Regions from separate parts of the Pseudomonas sp. LB3P31 genome, predicted to be linked through region 3. Evidence: riboswitches for the same ligand, from Rfam matches in the RefSeq annotation. Region 3 holds a riboswitch; each other region holds the start of a gene.
The links. A riboswitch is a leader RNA that binds a small molecule or an ion and turns the genes downstream of it on or off. The one in region 3 is predicted to bind cobalamin.
Positions count from the first base shown of each region.

Region 1: it holds a riboswitch for cobalamin, as region 3 does, so the genes downstream of both, cobO (cob(I)yrinic acid a,c-diamide adenosyltransferase) here and ACYZTK_RS02820 (CbtB domain-containing protein) in region 3, are expected to answer to the same signal.
Region 2: it holds a riboswitch for cobalamin, as region 3 does, so the genes downstream of both, ACYZTK_RS25625 (ABC transporter substrate-binding protein) here and ACYZTK_RS02820 (CbtB domain-containing protein) in region 3, are expected to answer to the same signal.

Region 1 is NZ_CM142710.1:1,638,124-1,645,572, forward strand. Features, by position in the region: gene bluB (5,6-dimethylbenzimidazole synthase) at 1-583, opposite strand, end outside; gene ACYZTK_RS07345 (cobyrinate a,c-diamide synthase) at 580-1,980, opposite strand; gene cobO (cob(I)yrinic acid a,c-diamide adenosyltransferase) at 1,977-2,588, opposite strand; cobalamin riboswitch at 2,670-2,903, opposite strand; gene ACYZTK_RS07355 (PQQ-dependent sugar dehydrogenase) at 3,033-4,346, shown strand; gene ACYZTK_RS07360 (C40 family peptidase) at 4,912-5,454, opposite strand; gene ACYZTK_RS07365 (C40 family peptidase) at 5,619-6,260, opposite strand; gene hda (DnaA regulatory inactivator Hda) at 6,474-7,178, opposite strand; gene ACYZTK_RS07375 (AI-2E family transporter) at 7,407-7,449, opposite strand, start outside.
Region 2 is NZ_CM142710.1:5,627,922-5,635,370, forward strand. Features, by position in the region: gene ACYZTK_RS25600 (DUF6124 family protein) at 1-66, opposite strand, end outside; gene ACYZTK_RS25605 (carbon-nitrogen hydrolase family protein) at 862-1,674, shown strand; gene ACYZTK_RS25610 (polyamine ABC transporter substrate-binding protein) at 1,757-2,857, shown strand; gene ACYZTK_RS25615 (ABC transporter ATP-binding protein) at 2,868-3,641, opposite strand; gene ACYZTK_RS25620 (FecCD family ABC transporter permease) at 3,638-4,654, opposite strand; gene ACYZTK_RS25625 (ABC transporter substrate-binding protein) at 4,651-5,664, opposite strand; cobalamin riboswitch at 5,802-5,996, opposite strand; gene ACYZTK_RS25630 (VOC family protein) at 6,185-6,586, shown strand; partial or broken gene ACYZTK_RS25635 (low affinity iron permease family protein) at 6,702-6,914, opposite strand; gene ACYZTK_RS25640 (hypothetical protein) at 7,124-7,449, shown strand, end outside.
Region 3 is NZ_CM142710.1:650,858-658,306, forward strand. Features, by position in the region: gene cobN (cobaltochelatase subunit CobN) at 1-2,466, opposite strand, end outside; gene cobW (cobalamin biosynthesis protein CobW) at 2,470-3,531, opposite strand; cobalamin riboswitch at 3,630-3,847, opposite strand; cobalamin riboswitch at 4,037-4,264, shown strand; gene ACYZTK_RS02820 (CbtB domain-containing protein) at 4,386-4,577, shown strand; gene ACYZTK_RS02825 (CbtA family protein) at 4,589-5,290, shown strand; gene ACYZTK_RS02830 (cobalamin biosynthesis protein) at 5,287-5,700, shown strand; gene cobM (precorrin-4 C(11)-methyltransferase) at 5,782-6,528, shown strand; gene nfuA (Fe-S biogenesis protein NfuA) at 6,675-7,259, opposite strand; gene ACYZTK_RS02845 (acyltransferase family protein) at 7,317-7,449, opposite strand, start outside.

The sequences.
Region 1 (7,449 bases), 990 kb from region 3:
CGAGGACCAGCATCGGCGCTGGATAAAATTCTTGCACCGGGCCCAGGCACAGCACGGCCATCGGTTTGGCGCCAGGCGGCATCTGCAGCAGAGCGGCCAGGGCCTGCGGTTCGAACAGCGAGACCCAGCCCATGCCCAGCCCTTCGGCGCGTGACGCCAGCCACAGATTCTGGATCGCGCAGGACAACGAGGCGAGGTCCATTTCCGGCAAGGTGCGACGGCCGAAGATGTGGCGCTCGCGATCATCCATCAGCGCGGCGACCAGCACTTCGGCACAGTCGTTGATGCCTTCGACCTTGAGCTTCATGAATTCATCGGTGCGCTCGCCCAGGGCTTCGGCGGTGCGAATGCGTTCTTCTTCGACCAGGGCCTGGATCTGCTTGCGCAAGGCGCGATCGCTGATGCGGATGAAGCGCCAGGGTTGCATCAGGCCGACACTGGGCGCCTGGTGCGCGGCTTCGAGCAGACGCTGCAATAATTCGGGCTCGACCGTGCCACCGCTGAAGTGGCGCATGTCGCGGCGCTCGGCGATGGCGCGGTAGACCGCAGCGCGTTCGGCTTGGGAAAATTTGTTGTCAGTCATGGACTCTTCGCGAGCAGGCTCGCTCCTACAGGGGATCGCATTTCTTCAGGTTTTACATCGTCCACTGTAGGAGTGAGCCTGCTCGCGATAACGGTCGCAGGGTCAGGCGCAAAAAGCGCAGCCACCGCCACCGGATTCGACGGAAAATAAAAGTGCACATAAGAAGCCGTCATCCGCCCCTCACGATAAACCGCCTCCGCCCCACGTCCGCCGTTCGGGCTCAACCCCCGGGCGATCGGCTCAAGTTCGGTGCTGGTCAGCGAGTGGTGATAGGTATGCCCGCGCAACGACCCCTCGGGCAGCTCGACCGCCTGCAAGGCCAGCGCAGCCAGGCGCTTCTGCATCACCGCATCGCCTGCCAGCAAACCTACCATTTCAGCACGCGTACCCTCGACGTCAGTCAACGAATCCAGCAGGTAAAGCATCCCGCCGCACTCCGCCAGCAATGGCTTGCCCGCCGCATGGTGCGCGCGGATCGCCGTGAGCATCGAGGTATTGCGCGACAGCGCCACATGGTGCAACTCAGGATAACCGCCGGGCAGGTAAAGGCTGTCGGCCTCGGGCAAGCCGGCATCACGGATCGGCGAGAAGAAGCGCAATTCGGCGCCCATGGCCCGCAACAGATCCAGGCTCGCGCCGTAGGTAAATGCGAAGGCCTCATCGTGGGCCACGGCGATGCGCACGCCGGCCAGCAAGGGTTCGGCGACGATTACATCTGGGGCGGCAAACTCCACTGCCGGTGGCAGCGCCACTTCACAGCTGCTGCCAAGGGCATTCGCCGCTGCATCCAGGCGCAGGTTGAGGTCGTTCAATTCACTGGCTTGCACCAGGCCGAGATGGCGACTTGGCAGCTCGATCCCGGTTTCCCGGGACAGTGCGCCGTACCAGCGCAAGCCTTCAGTCAGGCTGCCTTCCAGCAGCTGCGCATGGCGCAAGGTGCCTACGCGGTTGGCCAGCACGCCGGCAAATGGCAAGTCCGGCTGATAACGCGCCAGTCCCAGGGCCAGGGCGCCAAAGGTCTGCGCCATGGCAGTGCCGTCGATCACCGCCAGCACCGGCACGCCGAAATGCCGCGCCAGGTCGGCACTTGATGGTGTGCCGTCGAACAGCCCCATCACCCCTTCAATCAGGATCAGGTCCGCCTCGCCGGCGGCTTCCCACAGCAGCCGACGACTGTCCTGCTCGCCGACCATCCACATATCCAGTTGATAGACCGGCGCACCACTGGCGCGCTCGAGAATCATCGGGTCGAGAAAGTCCGGGCCGCACTTGAATACGCGCACCTTGCGCCCCTGGTTGCGATGCAACCGGGCCAGCGCAGCGGTCACGGTGGTCTTGCCCTGACCGGAGGCCGGCGCGGCAATCAGTACCGCCGGGCAATGCCGAGGCTGACTCACAACTCAACGCCTTTTTGCGCCTTGATCCCGGCCTGGAACGCGTGTTTGACCACGCCCATTTCAGTCACGGTATCGGCCAGTTCAATCATCTCCGGCTTGGCTCCGCGGCCAGTCACCACCACGTGCTGCATCGGCGGGCGGGCCTGCAGATCACTGAGCACCTGATCGAGATCGAGATAGCCGTGCTTGAGGGCGATGTTCAACTCATCGAGCACCACCAGGCCGATCGACGGGTCGCGCAGCAACTCGCGGGACACCGCCCAGGCGGCCTCGGCGGCGGCGATATCACGCTGGCGGTCCTGGGTTTCCCAGGTGAAGCCCTCGCCCATGACGTGGAACCGCACCTGCTCCGGAAAGCGCCTGAAGAACAGTTCTTCTCCGGTGCTGTTACGCCCCTTGATGAACTGCACCACGCCGCACTGCATGCCATGGCCCATGGACCGCGCGAGCATGCCGAACGCCGAGCTGCTTTTGCCCTTGCCATTACCGGTAAGCACCAGCAGCAAGCCGCATTCATTCGGGGAGTTGGCGATGCGTTCGTCGATCACGGCTTTTTTGCGCAACATGCGCGCCAGGTGGCGTTCGTCACGCTCGGGGGTATCAGACATGGGGAAGCTCTCCGTTGGGGCTGGATAACGGCGGGCAGGCACAAGAATAGACGGCAAGAAGCCTGGCATCGCCCACCGTGATGCCGCTGGATGGATCAGGCCGGTCTCCGGGCTCATGAGCGGCTGCAGGCCGGACTGCGCGCCTTCCCATATCGATCGCTCGACACAGTGGCACTCGGCGCAGTCTTCACTCATTTACCGTTGCGGGGGCAGCGCCGGGATCGTGATCGGTCCTCCATGGAGATGATCACTCACCGGCTTCCCTGTTTCACCCTGTCGACAACGTCACAGGGCACCTGAAACAAGCCGCGAAGGTTAGAGGGTTGGGGGTGGAGCGTCAATTAAAGAGCGGCTTCAACGGCTGATTTGCTGTCGCACCGTTGAACCATCGCGCATTTGCGCTTCTCTACTGAACAGGTCACTGCATTCATAGGGAAGGTCAGCATGCGCAAGTCCCAACTCGTTTTCGTTGTCGCGTTAGCCGGAGGACTCGCCGCCTGCGGTGAAACTTCCAGCCTGCAAGTCTCCGACGGCACCGGTCCGTCACCCAAACTGCCAGAACCGAACAAGACCCTGATGCCGACGGTGAACATCGCCCCGGCAATCGGCTGGCCGGACGGCGCCAAACCGACTGCCGCCACTGGAACCCAGGTGGCTGCGTTTGCCGAAGGCCTCGATCACCCGCGCTGGCTTTACGTGCTGCCCAATGGTGACGTGCTGGTGGCCGAAACCAACGCCCCGCCCAAACCCGACGACGGCAAAGGCATCAAGGGCTGGGTCATGAAGAAAGTCATGGGCCGCGCCGGCGCCGGCGTCCCCAGCCCGAACCGCATCACTCTGCTGCGCGATAAAGATCACGACGGTATCGCCGAAACCCGCACGGTGTTCCTGGAAAATCTCAATTCGCCGTTTGGCATGACCCTGGTGGGCAATGATCTGTACGTCGCCGACACCGATCGACTGCTGCGCTTCCATTATGAAACCGGCGATACATCGATCAAGTCGCAACCGATCAAGGTAGTCGACCTGCCAGGCGGCACGCTGAATCACCACTGGACCAAGAACGTTATCGCCAGCAAAGACGGCAGCAAGCTGTACGTCACTGTCGGCTCGAACAGTAACGTCGCAGAAAACGGCATGGACAAGGAAGAAGGCCGCGCGGCGATCTGGGAAGTGGACCGCGCCACCGGCAATCACCGAATCTTCGCCTCCGGCCTGCGCAACCCCAACGGCATGGCCTGGGAACCCCAGAGCGGTGCGCTGTGGACCGCGGTCAACGAGCGTGACGAAATCGGCAGCGACCTGGTGCCGGACTACATCACCTCGGTCAAGGACGGCGCCTTCTATGGCTGGCCGTTCAGTTACTACGGCCAACATGTGGACGTGCGCGTCGAGCCGCAAAACCCCGACCTGGTCGCCAAGGCCATCGCCCCGGACTACGCAGTAGGCCCGCACACCGCCTCGCTCGGCCTGACATTCGCCGAAGGCAACACCTTGCCTGCGCAATTCAAGGAAGGCGTGTTCATTGGCCAGCACGGCTCGTGGAACCGCAAACCGCACAGTGGCTACAAGGTGATTTTTGTGCCATTCAGCGCCGGCAAACCGACCGGTCAGCCGATTGATGTGCTGACCGGGTTCCTTAACAAAGACGAAAAGGCCATGGGCAGGCCGGTGGGTGTGGTGATTGATCAGCAGGGGGATTTGCTGGTGGCGGATGATGTGGGGAACAAGGTGTGGCGGGTTTCGGCAACTAAATAGATACAGCAGGGACTGTGGGAGCAAAGCTTGCTCGCGATGGATTCAACATTGATGTCGACAGACATGACGCCATCGCGAGCAAGCTTTGCTCCCACAGGTATCACCACCCATAGATCCTCATTTAAAAGTCAGAAATGTGCACGACCAAACCAGCGCAGCGCGCCGGCTTGATGCCTTGGTCGGCCCGAAGGCCGCCACGGCAAGGCTTTTGATTTTGATCTGAGGCGCCCCGTTAACCACGCTGGCCGAACGCAGGTATTGCGTAGCGGGTAAACCGGCAAGGATGCCGGTTTAGCCGCGCTGGCCCATGGATGGGCCATCGCGGCGGGCCCGCGGAGCAATGCCGGAGTGAGGGCACACCGAGCCTAGGCGAGGTGCCGAGTGGTGGGGCATAGACCTTTTGGTTACTTTTGGGGCGTTTGCCAAAAGTGACTCGCCGTAAGGGCGAAACCATTACCGGCCGTTACCGCAGCAATGGATATGTACACAAAACAAGCAAGATCAAAAGATCGCAGCCTCGTTTCACTCGACAGCTCCTACGGGTGTGCCTCGCCGTACACCCCGATCAAGGATTCCGCGCCAAATGCTCCGGCTGCAACACCCGTTTCGCACTCAAATAAGCCTTCTGCCAATAAGCCTTCGAAAGACTATCAAGCTTGACCGTCCCCCCAGTCGCAGGAGCATGCACAAACCGCCCCTCGCCCACATAAATCCCGGCATGACTGACCTGCGACCCACCATTAGTGGCAAAGAAAATCAGGTCCCCCGTCTGCAACCCCTCCTTGCCCACACTGGCCGCCTGCATCCCGATCATCTCGCGGGTAGTGCGCGGCAGCGTAATCCCGGCGACATCGCGGTAAACGTAGCCAATCAACCCACTGCAATCAAACCCGGAGTCCGGCGTGTTGCCACCCCAACGATAAGGCGTACCGACCAAACCCAACGCGCGAAAAAGCACATCTTCAGCTTCAGGCGAAAACGGTTGGGCAGGACCAAAAACCAGGGGAGCGCGAATCACCGGCGCCGGAGCGGGCGGCGGAGTGCGGCTGGCACAGGCGCTGAGCAGCGCTGCGGCGATCAAGAGTACAAGGCGGGCCGACGTCTTCATTTACAGAACACCCTGATCTGGCTGGGGCTAATTCTACCGGGGGGCAGAAAAGAAAACCGCCGGCGCAGTGCGCAGGCGGTTAGCCATCAATAATAGATCAGGATTCTAGACGCTATACGGCAAACTTCAAGTAAGACTTTAAGTTCGCCTTACAAACTGTAGGCTTACTTGCGAGCAGTGACTATGGTCGGCGCCATCGCAAGCGCCCGCTTGGCCTCAATGAAGGTTTTGCTCCAGTAGCTGTCGCCCAGGCTATCGACCCGAACTCCACCGCTGCGGCTGCTGCTGGAGTGGATGAACTGGTCATCGCCCAGGTAGATGCCGGCATGGCTGACGCGACCGCGACGACCATTGGTAGCGAAGAACAGCAGGTCACCTGGCTTGAGATTACCGCGAGACACCAGCGGCGCATCCACGTTGATCATTTCCCGAGTCGAACGCGGCAGATTCATGCCAGCCTCTTCACGGAACAGGTAGCCGATGAAACCGCTGCAATCAAAACCGGCTTCAGAGGTACCACCAAAACGGTAACGGGTACCGATCAGGGACATGCCACGTTCAAGAATGCTGTCTGCCAGAACTGGCAGCTGGTACGACTTGCCGCCAGCGAAGCTGGCCAGTTGTTTTTCGGTAGCCGACTCTTCCTGGAAGGGAGATTCCAGATAACGAACGGAAGAGGACTGGGCGGTAACGGAGGATTTAACCGGTTGCTGGGGCGCTGGCTCGGAGACTGGAGAGTGAGCGGCGCAGCCGAACAACAGGGTAACGAGTGCGAGAGGCACGAGGGGTGCGAAGCGATTTAGCATGGGCACGACCGTGGCTGATAGGTGTAAAGAAGCCGAGACTATGCCCGCTATCATCCTCATTTGCAAATTCAATCGAACTTTATGTGACTTTTCGGTTTCGCGATTTCATCTAAGCGCTAATGCCCCATTTAGACACTTGCGCAGCCTGCACCCTGTAGGAAAGCGGATTTTTTGCCGTCTGAAATATGGCAAAACGCCTGTAGGACCTGGGCTTTACCAGCCCAAAGTCTCTTTCAGAAACGGAATCGTCAGCTTGCGTTGAGCTTGCAGCGACGCCTGGTCCAGCTGCTCAAGCAGTTCAAACAGCGCACTCATGCTGCGAGTTCCGCGAGTCAGGATAAAGTGCCCCACTTCATCAGTCAGGTGCAGGCCGCGACGGGACGCGCGCAATTGCAGCGCGCGCAATTTGTCTTCGTCGGACAGTGGGCGCATCTGGAAAATCAGCGCCAGGGTGAGTCGTGACTTGAGGTCCGCCAACTTCACCGGCAGCTCCCGCGGGGAAGTCGAAGCGGCGATCAGCAAACGCCGGCCGCTGTCGCGCAGGCGATTGAACAGATGGAACAGCGCCTCTTCCCAATCGGCACGCCCGGCCACTGCCTGCAAGTCATCCAGACAGACCAGTTCGTATTGTTCGAGGTTGTCGAGAATTGCGATGCCACGATCCAGCAGTTCGGCCAATGGCAGGTACACCGCCGGCTCGCCCAGCTGTTCGAAGCGCAGGCAGGCGGCCTGCAACAGGTGCGTACGCCCTACGCCGTCCTTGCCCCACAGGTAGATCAGGCTTTCGGTCCAGCCGGCGTCGGCTTCGCAGAGCCGCTCGACATAGCCGAGTGCAGCGGCATTGGCGCCTGGGTAGTAGTTGATAAAGGTGGCGTCATCACGCAGACGCACACCTAGGGGCAGCTGAATCGGTTTCATCCTGACTGAACAGTTCCGACGGAACCGTTAGTGGCCTCTGTGTAAAGTTTGCGAAGTTTATACCCGTGAGGCTGACCGCACAATGCGACAGACCACAAGCAAAATCAAAGGTTTGCGTTAACAGGCTGGTTTTGTGACAGATTTGCGGACAGCGTAGGCGAATGCTGTAAGCGAGAAATACACCGCCCGGCACGGGACCGGGCGGCTGATGACATTCTAAAAGAGGCCCTAAAGCTCGGGCTCATCCTCGCCGCTGTAGATCTCCGAATCC
Region 2 (7,449 bases), 860 kb from region 3:
GAAATCGCGATCTTCGGATGGTGCTGCCGGATCAGCGATTGGCGGATTTGGCGTAACTTTGAACATGGGCACTTCCCTTAGTGGGCCGCTACCATCTCGCGACTAAACGAAAGGGAGGCGGCTATGCGCAAGTTAGTCGACCGGTAAAGTACCCAAACCCGGCGCGCCCGAAGACGCCATGCGCACAGCCACCATCAAGTGCAGGCAGATACCTGACTGGATGACAGGGGTGCAACCGTAGGGAACTATCCGGGCGACTAAACCCGATCACTGCGAATCAGTGACCCGACTGAAGTTACCGACCGACCCCAGGCCGCACAAGCCGGCGGATTCTGGCGTACTTGTAGGCAACGGCGCAATGCACTGTAGCTTTCAGGAAGTAATCTGCAGGGCAATTAAACAAGCCGTTACTGGCTTCCAGATTCACGACAGATCAAATCGACCATTTATCCGCTAACACCCAGTAAACACTACTCGCCAATACTCTAAACCAACTACCCAGCGGCTGGCCAAGACCCGAAATTTCCCGGTCACCCAGCAACGCTAGCCTAAACAATTCCTACACCAGTCTCGGAAACATCCCACTCCCGCGCCCATCGCACATTCCCTGTAGGAGTGAGCCTGCTCGCGATGAGGCCGGCACATCCAATATTTGTGTCAGCTGACCCACCGCAATCGCGAGCAGGCTCACTCCTACATTGGACCAGAGTTGTCCGCACAAGGGTCAAGCCCATCGTCTACCCCCTGGGGTTACTCACTCAGCGTGATAGGAATTTTTTTGCCGATCCGCATACTTGCCTGGCCTCAGGCAAAAGTCATCCGTTTCCTGGCCGGGACGTACTTCACCTCAAAGGTCTGACAATGAAGCTTGAACTCATACAGCTGGCGGGTCGCGATGGCGATGTCGCCCACAACCTGCAGCGCACCCTGGACGCGATTGCCGCCTGTGCGCCCGACAGCGATATCGTGATCTTTCCCGAGTCGCAGATCACCGGCTTTCTCGATCGCGACAACATTGCCGCACTGGCCGAGCCGCTGACCGGGCCGAGCGTCCAGGCGGTCTGCCAGGCTGCCCGCGAGCAGGATATCGCGGTGGTCGTGGGGCTGATCGAGCGCGATGGCGAGCAGTTCTACAACACCCTGTTGTTCATCACCCCGCAAGGCATCGCGTTGCGGTATCGCAAGACGCACCTGTGGGTGTCAGAGCCGGGCCTGGTGCTGCCGGGTGACCGCTACGCCACGGTGCAATGGCGCGGCGTGCGCGTGGGGCTGCTGATCTGCTACGACATCGAGTTCCCGGAAAGCGCCCGGGCCCTGGCTGAACTGGGCGCGCAGCTGATCCTGATCAGCGACGGCAACATGCATCCGTACGGTCCGGTGCATCACACTGCGGTGGCAGCCAGGGCTCAGGAAAACCAGGTGTTTGCGGTCATGGTCAACCGGGTGGGTGAGGGCGATGGCGAAACCTATGCCGGTGGCAGCACCGTGGTCGACCCCTTCGGCCAGCGCCTGCTGGAAGCCGGCGCGCAGGAATGCCGCCAGGTGGTGGAGCTGGACATGGCGCGAATTGCTGCGGCCCGCGCGCTGTACGACTACCACACGGAAAAGCGTTTTGGCCTGCCAGGCGAGCTGCTCGAACACCCGGACGGTCGTCGCGAATGGTTGATCCCCTAGACAGCGGATTCGAAGCTCAACGATAAAAACAATGACAGCTGCTGATGTGTTTTTTCGAGGACAGATCAGCCAGGAGCACCTCATGAATTTCAAGCGATTGCTGCACGTTGGCCTGGTTCTGCTCTGCGGTTCGAACCTGGGTACGAGCTGGGCCGATGCCCCGAGCGTGAATCTCTACAACTGGTACGACTTCATCGCTCCCGACGCGCCCAAGGAATTCCAGAAGGACAGCGGCATCTCCATGGTGCTCGATACCTTTGACAGCTCCGAAGTCATGCAGAGCAAGCTGATGGTCGGGCGGACCGGCTACGACGTGGTGGTGGTCACGGCGGACGTATTGCCCAATCTGATCAAGGCCGGGGTGCTGCAGGAGCTGGACACCAGCCAGTTGAGCAACCGCGCCAATCTGGACCCCGAAATCCTCGCCAAGGTGGCGATCAACGACCCGGGCAATCGGTACGCGATCCCGTACCTGTGGGGCACCACCGGCATCGGCTATGACGTGGAACAGATCAAAAAAGTGCTGGGCGCGGACGCCCCGGTGGATTCCTGGGACCTGATCTTCAAGGAAGAAAACATCGCCAAGCTGGCCCAGTGCGGCGTGGCGATGCTCGACTCCCCGGGCGAGATCATCCCCATCGCCTTGCACTACCTGGGCTTGCCGCCTGACAGCCAGAACCCGGAAGACTATCGCAAGGCCGAGGCGCTGTTGCTGAAGATCCGCCCGTACATCACCTACTTCGACTCTTCAAAGTTCATCACCGACCTGGCCAACGGCAATATCTGCGCGGTGGTCGCCTGGTCTGGCGGGGTGCATGACGCCCAGGTGGCGGTGGCAAAGGCGGGCAACGGGCGCCAGTTGGTCTATCGCATTCCCAAAGAGGGTTCGTCGGTGTGGGTGGAGAACCTGGTGCTGCTCAAGGATGCGCCTCACTTGCCCCAGGGTATGCGTTTCATCAACTACATGCTGCGTCCCGAGGTGATTGCCAAAAGCTCGAACTACCTGGGCTACCCCAACGCCAACAAGAGCGCGACGCCGCTGGTCGATGAGGTGCTGCGCAACAACCCTGGCGCCTATCCGTCGGCCGCGACCCTGGCCACGTTGTTCCCCGGACAACCGCTGCCACTGAAGACCGAGCGCATCCGCACCCGGGTCTGGACCAAGGTCAAAAGTGGAACCTGATGGCTGCAGTTCAACCGCGAAACCGCAGGATCTGCGCGCCATCGAACGGGTCGACCAGGTAATGCGCCTGCACGCCGAAGGTGTCCTGCAGGCGCTTGGGAGTGAGCACCTCCAGCGGCTCGCCCAGCGCTACCAGCCGACCCCGTTCCAACACGACGAGGCGATCGCAGGTGAGGGCCTGGTTGAGGTCGTGCAGGGCAATCACCGTCGTCACCGGCAGCGCTTGCACCACCTGCAAGATAGACAGCTGATGCTGAATGTCGAGGTGATTGGTGGGCTCATCCAGCAGCAGGATTTGCGGTCGCTGGGCGAGCGCCCGGGCGATGTGCACGCGCTGGCGCTCACCCCCGGAGAGGCCGCGCCAGGTGCGGGTTTTCAAGTGCGCCGCGTCGACGTCCACCAGCGCCTGCCGGACGATCTGCGCGTCCTCCCGCGACCACGGGCGCAACGCTGACAGCCAGGGCGTGCGGCCCAATGAAACAGCGTCCAGCACGCTGATCGCGTCGTCGGTATCGGCCTGCTGTTCGACCACCGCCAGGGTTTGCGCGATCGTTCGGCGCGGCAGCTCCTTGAGGCGCGCCTCACCCAGCAACACCTCGCCCCTGGAAGGCTCGCGCACCCCGGCAAGCAACTTCAGCAAAGTGGATTTGCCAGACCCGTTCGGCCCGACGATGCCCAGGGTTTCCCCGCGGTGAATCTGCAAATCGACCTCATGCAGCAGCTGCGCCTCGCGCACGTTGAAGCCCAGCCCAGCACAGCTCAGTACAACCTCGTCAGGCGTCATCGCGCATTCCTCCGCCCGACCAGGATCAACGCAAACACCGGCGCGCCCACCAATGCGGTGATCACCCCGACCGGAATCACCTGGCCCTTGATCAACGTGCGCGACAACACATCAGCCGCAATCAGGAACAGCGCGCCACCCAGTGCACTGGCAGGCAGCAGTCGCGCATGGCGGGTGCCGAGCAACAGGCGCACGGCATGGGGAATCACCAGCCCGACAAAGCCGATGGAGCCGACGATCGACACCATCACCGCGGTCACCAGCGCTGCGCAGCCCACCAGCACTATCTGGACCCGCCGCACCGGAATGCCGAGGGACGCCGCAGAGTCGACCCCGAAGGTGAAAGCGTCCAGCGCCCGCCGGTGCCACAGGCACACCGCGAGGCCGAACAGGGCCACGGGCACCGACAACCACACTGACGGCCAGCGCACCCCGCTGAGGTTGCCCAGCAACCAGAACAGGATGCCGCGCGCCTGTTCGGAACTGGCGGATTTAGTGATCAGAAATGCCGTAAGCGCGTTGAACAGCTGCGAGCCGGCAATGCCCGCCAGAATGATCTGCCCGGTGCCACTGGACGAACCGCTGACCCGCGCCAGCAGAATCACCAGGACAAAGGCCGCGACGGCTCCGGCAAAGGCCCCGACGGACAATGAAATCGCCCCGGCGCCCACACCCAGCAGCGCCACCAGCACCGCACCCGTGGATGCCCCGGCAGAAATGCCCAGCAAGTAGGGGTCTGCCAATGGATTGCGCAGCAGCGACTGCAGGATCACCCCGCAGGTTGCCAGCCCCGCACCACACGCCGCGGCCACCAGCGCCCGGGTCAGACGGTAGTTCCAGACGATGCCCTCGTCGATCGGGTCGAGCACATGACCGGCCGCCCACAATTTGTTGGCCAATACCTTGAACACCACGCCCGGCTCGATCGGCGTTTCACCAATGGCCACGCCGGCGACCACTGCCAAGAGCAAGGTCATGAAGGCCAACAGCGTGCGAATCAGCGACCTGGTCATTTTGGCAGGTCGTAGCCATTGATCGCGGTGGCCAGGGTTTCCAGGCCATCGAACATCCGCAGGCTGGCCTGCATCGCCATCGCGTCGAGGATGATGATGCGGTTGTTTTTCACCGCGTCCATGTTGCGGGTCACCGGATCGCTGCGCAGGAACGCCAGTTTCTTTTCATGATCGTCGGCGGGAAACCGGCGACGGTCCATGCGGGCAATCACCAGGAATGTCGGGTTGGCCTTGGCGATGGTTTCCCAGCCCACCGTTGGCCATTCTTCATCGGACTGCACCACGTTGCGCACGCCCAGGGTGTTGAGCATGAAGTCGGGAATGCCCTTGTGGCCGGCGACGTAGGGGTCGATATCGAGGCTGGCGCTGGAGAACCAGAACAGCGCGCTGGTGTGCTTGAGGTCCTTGTACTGGACCAAGGCAATCGACTTCGCCAGGCTCGCCTTCAGCTCGGCCGTCAACTGCTGGCCACGCTCCTGCACATCGAAGATTTCTGCCAGCTGGTGGACGCTCTTGTACAGGCTGTCGATGCGGAACGCTTCCAGGCGGGTGCCGTCGGCCCCGACCAGATTGTCCTTGGCTTCGCAGTCGGAAGGCATCAGATAGGTCGGAATATTCAGCTCATCAAACTGCTCGCGGGTGCCGACCGCACCTTGCGGGCCGACCATCCACTCCAGCTCGACGGCCACCAGCTCAGGGCGCTTGCCAATGACCGCTTCAAAACTCGGCTCGTTGTCGGCCAGGCGTTCGATCCGGTCGTTCTCGCTCTGGTAGCGGCCCAGCACATCGTTGAACCATAGCGAAGTTCCCACCAGCCGGTCGCTCAGGCCCATGGCGTAGAGCATTTCCGTGCCGGCCTGGCCGATGGTCACGGCCCGGGCAGGGGCATGCTGGAAGGTCAGCGTGCTGCCGCAGTTTTCTACCGTCAGGGGATATGGGGTCGGTGTCGCCTGGGCGAGGGCGCACAGGCCGAGGCCAGTGATGAGGGCAGCGAAGCGAGGCAGCAGCATGAGGCGATCTCCAGAAACAACCGTACACGTAGCAGGGTCTGGAAACACATCATCGAACGCTGCCGCCGGGGCAGTGCAAGGCCTGTCACCAAGGTGACGCGCGCGGCAAGGATGTCCTCCCCGGACACCCCGCCGGTTAGTAATTTGCTTGGCCGGCAGGTCTCCTGACTGGCGCGTCATCACCTGGCTCCGGCCTTCCCGGGAAAAATCCCAGTGGCAGTCGTGGAGCAGGCTCAGCACCTACAGTTGCGGGGGCAGTTCCGTTTGATGCTGCGAGAGCATCACGGATTCCCTATTAATCCCATGTGGAAACCGGCGGCGGCATGGTAGTCGATCAGGTGGTACTTGGGGAATCTGTGTGATCGCGCCCCCACTCAAAATCGCCGGCAGCGGCGACCGCAACGTGTCCCGTCCCCCCGTAGGAGCTGACGAGTGCAACGAGGCTGCGATCTTTTGATCTTGCCTCTAAGCTAATCACACTGAACGCGATCCCCAAAAACAGCCCATCCCAGGAGCCCCCATGTTCAGCCACATCATCATCGGCGCCCGCGATCTCGTCGCCATGACCACCTTCTACGACGCAGTCCTGCAACCCCTGGGCCTGGAGCGCATGCCCGACGAAAACGACGGCGGCCCGCCCGGTTCGGGCTGGCAGTATCCGGGCAAGAGCTGGCCACAGTTTTTCATCCAGCTGCCCTACAACGGGTTACCTGCCAACTGGGGCAATGGCACCCAGGTCAGCTTTGCCTGTCGCTCGCGCGATCAGGTGCAGGCCGCCTGGTCTGCGGCGATTGCCGGGGGAGCGACAGATGAGGGCGCCCCCGGGATACGCGCGCATTACTCGCCGGATTATTTCGGCGCGTACTGCCGGGATCCGGAGGGCAATAAGTTGTGCTTTGTGCATGCGGATGGGTTGGAGTGACAACCAATCGCGAGCAGGCTCACTCCTACAGGGGATCGTTGGTGTGCCCGATACCTGTGCCTGGCCCAAATCCCTGTAGGAGTGAGCCTGCTCGCGATAGCTACATCAGCCGTGATCAATCATCCAGCTGAATCGCCTCCACATCCCCCAGCGAGCTGTAATGCTTGCGCAACTTCCTAAGCTCCCGAGTGCCCATCTTGTCCAGCGACAAGGTCGCATTCTGCGCTTCCTTGGTGGCGCGGATCAGCTCATCGATCTTCAGATGCAAAATGTCGTTGTCGCGGTTCTGGGTGTTCTGGATCAGGAACACCATTAAGAAGGTCACGATTGGGAAGTCAGGCGTAGACCGCGGGTATTCCTCTAAATTCTTTTTATTTATGCGCCTTTCAGACCGCTTGTTCAGTCATCCGGGCGCATTGCGTCGCTCATCATTTTGTTGGAACTCCTGTTAATGCACCTCCGTCATCTGAACTGAGGGGGGCTGCGAATACGTCGTGGCGAACCCGATAACGCACTTTTTGAAAGGCGAGGGACGTCATGAATATTCCAGACAGCAGGACTGAAGGTCAGAACGATCATCAGGGCTCCGGCAAACCGGAGGCCGATTTTCAACATTTGAAGGAGGGCGTCACCGAGGCGATCGGCGACGCCAGACAGCAAGCGGATGCGCAGTTCGGGCAGTACCGTGATACCGCAGCCGACCAGATCGAAGCGTTGGCCAAAGGGGCCAAATCCTTTGTCTCGGAAATCGAGGACAAGGACACCCTGGGTATGTCCGACTACCTGGCCGACATGGCGGAATCCATGACCGGGCTGGCCGGCAATCTGCGCGGCAAAAGCGCCGAGCAGTTGCTGCATGACGC
Region 3 (7,449 bases):
CGGTGGATCAGTTGACATCAATGTTGAATGCTCGACCGCATCGCGAGCAGGCTCGCTCCCACAGGGTATTGGGTTGGCAGGAGGAGCGTTGACTGTCTGTGAGATCAGCTGCGTGGCGAACAACTCCAGGCGTTCGCGGGTATCGCCCGCCGTGCGCCAGGCTTCATCGTTAAGTGATTGCAGTTCAATGGGACGCGGTCCAACCCACGGCTCGGCCAGGGCACAATCCAGCGGATCGAAACCCAACCCAAACGCCTTGGCCAACGCCCGCAACAGACTCGACTGGGCACCGCGACCATCGCCGCGAGGAATGCGCAGCAACGCCAGCAAGGTGTCGATGCGCAACCGCCCACTCGGCGATTCGCCGAAAATATGCAGGCCGTCGCGGATCTGCGATTCCTTCAGGTCACACAGGTACGTGTCGAGGCGCGGCAGCCAGATGGCCGCATCGGCATCACTGTCCAGCTGTTCATCGAGCTGCAGCTCGCGGTCGATGTGGGTGTCGCGCACCAACTGCAGGATGTCGCGCTGCAGTTCCCGCGCCCGGCGCGGATCCAGCAACTGCGCTTCGTAGTATTCGTCGGCGAGCAATTCCAGGTTGCGCAGCGGCCCGTAGGTTTCGGCGCGGGTCAGCGGCGGCATCAGGTGATCGATGATCACCGCCTGGGTGCGTCGCTTGGCCTGGGCGCCCTCGCCCGGATCGTTGACGATAAACGGATAGATGTTCGGCAGCGGCCCCAGCAATGCATCCGGCCAGCAGTTCTGCGACAACCCGACGCCCTTGCCCGGCAGCCACTCGAGGTTGCCGTGCTTGCCGACATGAATCACCCCGTGAGCGCCATAACTGTTGCGCAGCCAGAAATAGAACGCGAGGTAACCGTGGGGCGGCACCAGGTCCGGGTCGTGGTACACCGCGCTAGGGTCGACCTGATAGCCTCGCGCCGGCTGAATGCCAACGAAGGTCAGGCCCAACCGCAGGCCAGCGATCATCATCCGCCCGCTGCGGAACATCGGATCGCCCTCCGGCGCGCCCCAACGCTCCTGCACGGCTTGCCGATTGGCCTCGGGCAGCGCGTTGAACATCAGCAGATAGTCATCCAGCCCCAGACTCTGCTGGCACGGACGCTGGTCAATAGTCTCGAGGTCGTTGCTGACGCCGCCGAGCAGTTGCTGGATCAGCGCGGTGCCGCTCAGTGGCAACTCCGCGGGCAGTGGATAACCTTGCTGCTGCAGGCCACGCAGGATATTCAGCGCAGCCGCTGGCGTATCGAGCCCGACCCCATTACCGATGCGACCGTCCCGGGTCGGGTAGTTGGCAAGAATCAGCGCGATGCGTTTTTCAGCGTTGGGCACTCGGGCCAGATCGATCCAGCGGCGCGCCAGTTCAGCGACGAAATCCATGCGTTCGGGCTGCGCGCGGTAGCAAACCACATCCGACTGGCTGCGCTCACTGCGCCACGCCAGGTCCTTGAAGCTGATCGGGCGGCTGATGATTCGCCCGTCCAGTTCCGGCAGCGCAATGTGCATCGCCAGGTCCCGGGGACCGAGGCCCTGCTCGCTGGCTTGCCAACTGGCCTGGTTGTCCTGGGCACAGATAGCCTGAATCACCGGAATGTCGCGGCGAAACGGTCGCAGATGCGGTGCTTCAGGACTGGACTGGGCGAATCCGGAGGTGTTGAGGATCACGCCCGCGCCGACCTCATCCAGCCAGTCCTCGACCACCGACAGGCAGCCGGGCTCTTTCAGGCTGGCCACCGCGATCGGCAACGGGTTCAAACCCGCTGCCTGCAGGCGCTGGCAGAAAACATCGATGAACGCGGTGTTGGCCGCCTGTAAATGCGAGCGGTAGAACAGCACGGCTGCCACGGGTTGAGCGGCCTGCCAGTCGGCTTGCCAATCGCCCAGCACCGCCGGACTTTTGCGCGGATGGTAGAGCGCCGTGCGCGGCAAGGTCTGCGGCTCGCCCCACGAGTAATCGCGACCCAGCCAGCGACTGGCCAGGCAGCGGAAAAAATCCAGAGCATTGCCCAGCCCGCCCTGGCGCAGAAACTGCCAGAGCCGGTCGCGGTCGTTCGCCCCTACTGTGCTCAGGTCGCTGAGTTCCGGGTCGGGGCGATCATCGCCGGGCACCAGGATCAGTTGCACGCCGCGCTCGGACAATTGCACCAGGCGCTCGACGCCATAGCGCCAATAGCCGATGCCGCCGTGCAGAGAGATCAGGATCACCTTGGCGTGGCGCAGCACCTCGTCGACGTAAAGGTCGACCGAAGCGTGGTTCTGCACCTGCATCGGGTTGGCCAGGCGCACGCTCGGGTAATCGTCGGGCAGTTGCTGTGCGGCCTCGGCAAGCAGCGCCAGGCTCGAATCGCCGCTGCACAGGATCACCAGTTCGGCGGGGGTCTGTCCAAGGTCGGCAATGTTGTCATCCGAGACGAATCCGCCGGGCTGGGTCCTGAGCAGGTGCATGGCTTACACGCTGAGCGCGGCGCGCAGCTGCGCTTCAAGTTGCACGGCGTCCAGTTCCTGGCCGATCAGCACCAGGCGCGTGGTGCGCGCTTCGTCGGCGCCCCACTGGCGGTCGAAGTGCTTGTCGAAACGTGTGCCCACGCCCTGGATCAGCAGGCGCATCGGCTTGTTCGGGATCGCCGCAAAGCCTTTGACGCGCAGGATGCCGTGCTTGACGACCAGTTGGGTCAATGCGTCCAGCAGCAGGCTTTCGTCGGCTTGCGGCAGTTCGATGGAAATCGAATCGAAGGCATCATGATCGTGATCGTCTTCACCTTCGTGGTGGTGATCATGATGACTGTGGCGACCGTCAATGTGCTCCTCGGAACCGGCACCGAGGCCGATCAACACGTCCAGTGGCACGCGACCACTGCTGGCTTCGATGACCTTGACCGCCGGTGGCAATTCCTCGGCGACTTCCAGGCGCACCCGGGCCAGGTCTTCCGGGCTGATCAGGTCGGACTTGTTGAGGATGACCAGGTCGGCGCTGGCCAATTGGTCAGCGAACAGTTCGTGCAGTGGCGATTCGTGATCCAGGTTCGGATCAAGCTTGCGCTGGGCGTCGACCTGGTCCGGGAACGCGGCGAAAGTGCCCGCCGCGACCGCCGGGCTGTCGACCACGGTGATCACCGCATCTACCGTGCAGGCGCTGCGGATTTCCGGCCACTGGAAGGCTTGGACCAGGGGCTTTGGCAGGGCCAGGCCGGAGGTTTCGATCAGGATGTGGTCGAGGTCGCCGCGACGGGCCACCAGTTCGCGCATCACCGGGAAGAATTCTTCCTGGACGGTGCAGCACAGGCAACCGTTGGCCAGTTCGTAGACGCGGCCGTTGGCCTCTTCTTCAGTGCAACCGATGGAGCACTGCTTGAGGATCTCGCCGTCGATACCCAGCTCGCCAAATTCGTTGACGATGACCGCGATACGGCGGCCCTGGGCGTTGTCGAGCATGTGCCGCAGCAAGGTGGTCTTGCCCGAGCCGAGGAAGCCGGTAACGATGGTGACGGGGAGTTTGGCCAGTGTTTTCATCGGATGCCCTTTGGCAAGGTGGCGGGCATACGGGACGACAATCGCTGCGACAGGCGCGCGCGGGAGAGTTCGCCACCGGATCACCCCGCCCGGTTGTAGTGAGAATCTGTGTCGAGGCAGGTCTCCTGGCTGACGGCGTGCGAGGCCCAGGGCCTGGCATTCACTGCGCCTTCCCGCTCACCCTCGATAGACGCAGGGTTTGCAGTGGCGTGGCAGCGAACATCACCGTTCACAGTTGCGGGGGCAGCCGCGGCATTGACCGCGTTCCCTTCTTAGCTTCGGCCAACGCCGAAGAACCTCGAAAGCGCAAGGCTACGCATGGTCTTGGGGCGGGTCAATGCTCCTGCGTCGCGCCGCTCCCTGTAGGAGCTGCCGAAGGCTGCGATCTCTTGATCTGGCTCTGAAAAAACAAGATCAAAAGATCGCAGCCTTCGGCAGCTCCTACAGAAGCAGTTCGCCAATTGAGAACCCTTGCCAATTGACGCCAAACCCCCGCCCATGCTCTCCTACGCAACTTGTTACGGGTGCCCTTCACAGGGTGAAACGGGAAACCGGTGATTCATGTGCTTTACTCAAGCCCATGTCAGTCCGGTGCTGCCCCCGCAACGGTAAGCGAGCGAAGTGTCAGATCCACTGTGCCAGCAGTTCGGCATGGGAAGGCGACTCTTGCAGGTAACGGCGCAAGCCTGCACCCCTCGTGAGCCCGGAGACCGGCCCGCAACACCTGGCGAACTCAAGGTTCGCCCACTAACAAACCCGCGGTGGGCGGGCGCTGTTTGAGCTTCTGCGTGCCCGATTCGCAGGGGTTTTCCATGCGCTCTATTCACCCCGCTGACAGACCAGAGGGAAGCGCCATGTCGACCATCAGTACTACCGCTAGCCGTACCGCCAGCAGCACCACGACCCTGACTCAACGCCTGAGCGCCGCCGTACTGGCGTCGATCCTCGGCGCAGGCCTGGTGTATTTCGCCGGCTTCTCGCATATCGAAGCGGTGCACAATGCCGCGCACGATACCCGACACAGCTCCGCGTTCCCGTGCCACTGAGACCTGCCCAGATGATCAAGCGTATCGCGCAAACCGCAGGTTTCACTGGGCTGGTGGCCGCCCTGCTGCTGACCCTGCTGCAAAGTTTCTGGGTCTCGCCGCTGATTCTGCAGGCGGAAACCTACGAACAATCCGAGCCGGCCGCGGTGCAAGTCCACGAACACGCAACGGCCGCTGCCCACAGCCACGATGCCGAAGCCTGGGAGCCTGAAGACGGCTGGCAGCGCGTGCTGTCGACCACTGGCGGCAATCTGGTCGTCGCCGTCGGCTTCGCCCTGATGCTCGCGGGTCTCTATACCCTGCGCGCGCCCACCAGAACTTCCCAAGGCCTGCTCTGGGGCCTGGCCGGGTACGCGACCTTCGTGCTGGCGCCAACCCTTGGCCTGCCGCCTGAATTGCCAGGCACCGCAGCGGCTGATCTGGCCCAACGGCAGGTGTGGTGGATCGGTACCGCCGCGTCAACTGCGGTCGGCATCGCGCTGATCGTATTCAGCCGTCACTGGCTGATGAAAATCCTTGGCGTGGCGATTCTCGCCGTGCCGCACGTGATTGGCGCGCCGCAACCGGAAGTGCATTCGATGCTCGCGCCCGAGGCGCTGGAAAGCCAGTTCAAAATCGCTTCGCAGTTGACCAACGTGGCGTTCTGGCTGGCCCTGGGCCTGATCAGCGCCTGGTTGTTCCGCCGCAAAAATGCCGATCAATACCACGCATGACAGAAGCCGACAGGGCGCCGACGCTGGTCGTTGGCCTGGGCTGCCAACGCGGCTGCCCTGTCGGCACCCTACGCGCATTGCTTGATCAGGCACTCCAGGCGCACCAGATCGAACTGCACCAGGTCAAGGCGCTGGCCAGCATCGACCTGAAGCGCGAAGAGCCTGGCCTGATCGAGCTGGCCGAGCAGCTGGGGCTGGCGCTGCAGTTTTTCAGCAGTGAGCAGCTGGCCGGTTACCATGGCCAACTCAGTCATCACTCGGACATCGCTTTCGAACGCACCGGTTGTTATGGCATCGCCGAAAGCGCGGCGCTTGCGTTGGCCGAACAGCTGACCCAGACGCCGGCGAAACTGTTGATTTCACGACAAAAATACGCGCAGGCCACCCTCGCGTTAGCCTGCGCAGTTTAAAATCCCCGATAATCCCCTCTTCGATCATGAGCAATCTTCATCTGAAGCCTGCCCAAGCCCTTTTTCTGACAGGACACGACGATGACCGTCTATTTCATTGGCGCAGGCCCCGGCGACCCGGAACTGATCACCGTCAAAGGCCAGCGTCTGATTCGCAGCTGCGCGGTAATCATCTATGCCGGCTCCCTGGTGCCCGCTGCTGTGCTGGACGGTCATCAGGCCGAGCTGGTGGTCAACAGCGCCGAGCTGCACCTGGAACAGATCATCGAGTTGATCAAGATTGCACATGCCAATGGCCAGGATGTGGCACGGGTGCATTCCGGGGATCCGAGCCTGTATGGCGCCATCGGCGAGCAGATTCGTTACCTGCGCGAGCTGGGCATTGCGTTTGAGATCATCCCTGGGGTCACGGCCACGGCGGCCTGCGCCGCGCTGCTGGGCGCTGAACTGACACTGCCGGATGTGTCCCAGAGCGTGATCCTGACCCGTTATGCCGACAAGACTGCCATGCCGGCGGGCGAAGAACTGGCCAGCCTGGCGCAGCATGGAGCGACCATGGCGATCCATCTGGGGGTCAATCATCTTTCGAAAATTGTGCTTGAACTGGTGCCGCATTACGGCGCGGATTGCCCGATTGCGGTGATTCACCGGGCGACCTGGCCGGATCAGGATTGGGTGGTGGGGACATTGGCTGATATTGCCGGGAAGGTTGAAGCGAAGGGCTTTCGGCGTACGGCGCTGATTCTGGTGGGTCGGGTGTTGGGCAGTGATCAGTTCAGTGAGTCGTCGTTGTATCGGGCTGGGCATGCGCATCTATATAGGCCCTAAGATCAAAAGATCGCAGCCTTCGGCAGCTCCTACAGGGGAATGCGGTCTCATGTAGGAGCTGCCGAAGGCTGCGATCTTTCAAGCTTCACCCATAAAAGAACGGCACTCACGGGTGCCGTTTTTTTGTTCCGCAGCGAACACCTTACTCAGTAGTAGGCGTTTTCTTTCTGCGTATGGTCAGTCACATCGCGCACGCCCTTGAGCTCCGGAATGCGCTCGAGCAAGGTACGCTCGATGCCTTCGCGCAAGGTTACGTCAGCCTGGCCGCAGCCCTGGCAACCGCCGCCGAACTTAAGTACGGCGATGCCGTCGTCGACCACATCGATCAGGCTGACCTGGCCGCCGTGGCTGGCCAGACCTGGATTGATCTCGGTCTGCAGGTAGTAGTTGATACGCTCGTTTACCGGGCTGTCGGCATTGACCATCGGCACTTTGGCGTTTGGCGCCTTGATGGTCAGCTGGCCGCCCATGCGGTCGGTCGCGTAGTCGACTACCGCGTCGTCCAGGAACGCTTCGCTGAACGAATCGATGTAGGCGGTGAAGCTTTTCAGCCCCAGCGCGGTGTCTTCGGGCTTTTCTTCGCCCGGCTTGCAGTAGGCAATGCAGGTTTCGGCGTATTGGGTGCCGGGCTGGGTGATAAACACGCGGATGCCGATGCCCGGGGTGTTCTGCTTGGAGAGCAGATCAGCCAGATAGTCGTGGGCGGCGTCAGTGATGGTAATAGCGGTCATGGAAACTCCTCGCAGGCTTGGGCGCAGTTTACGCCAATCAACGCGCGGGACAAAGTCCTAGTATTTCGGTCGGGAAAGAGCCGGCGCCGATTCAGGCGCGGTTTCGCCATCAACGCGCTGTTTAAGCCAGCGATAACTGGACTTTTCCACCCATTGGTAACTCGCCCAGGAGCCCACGCCTATGGCCAGC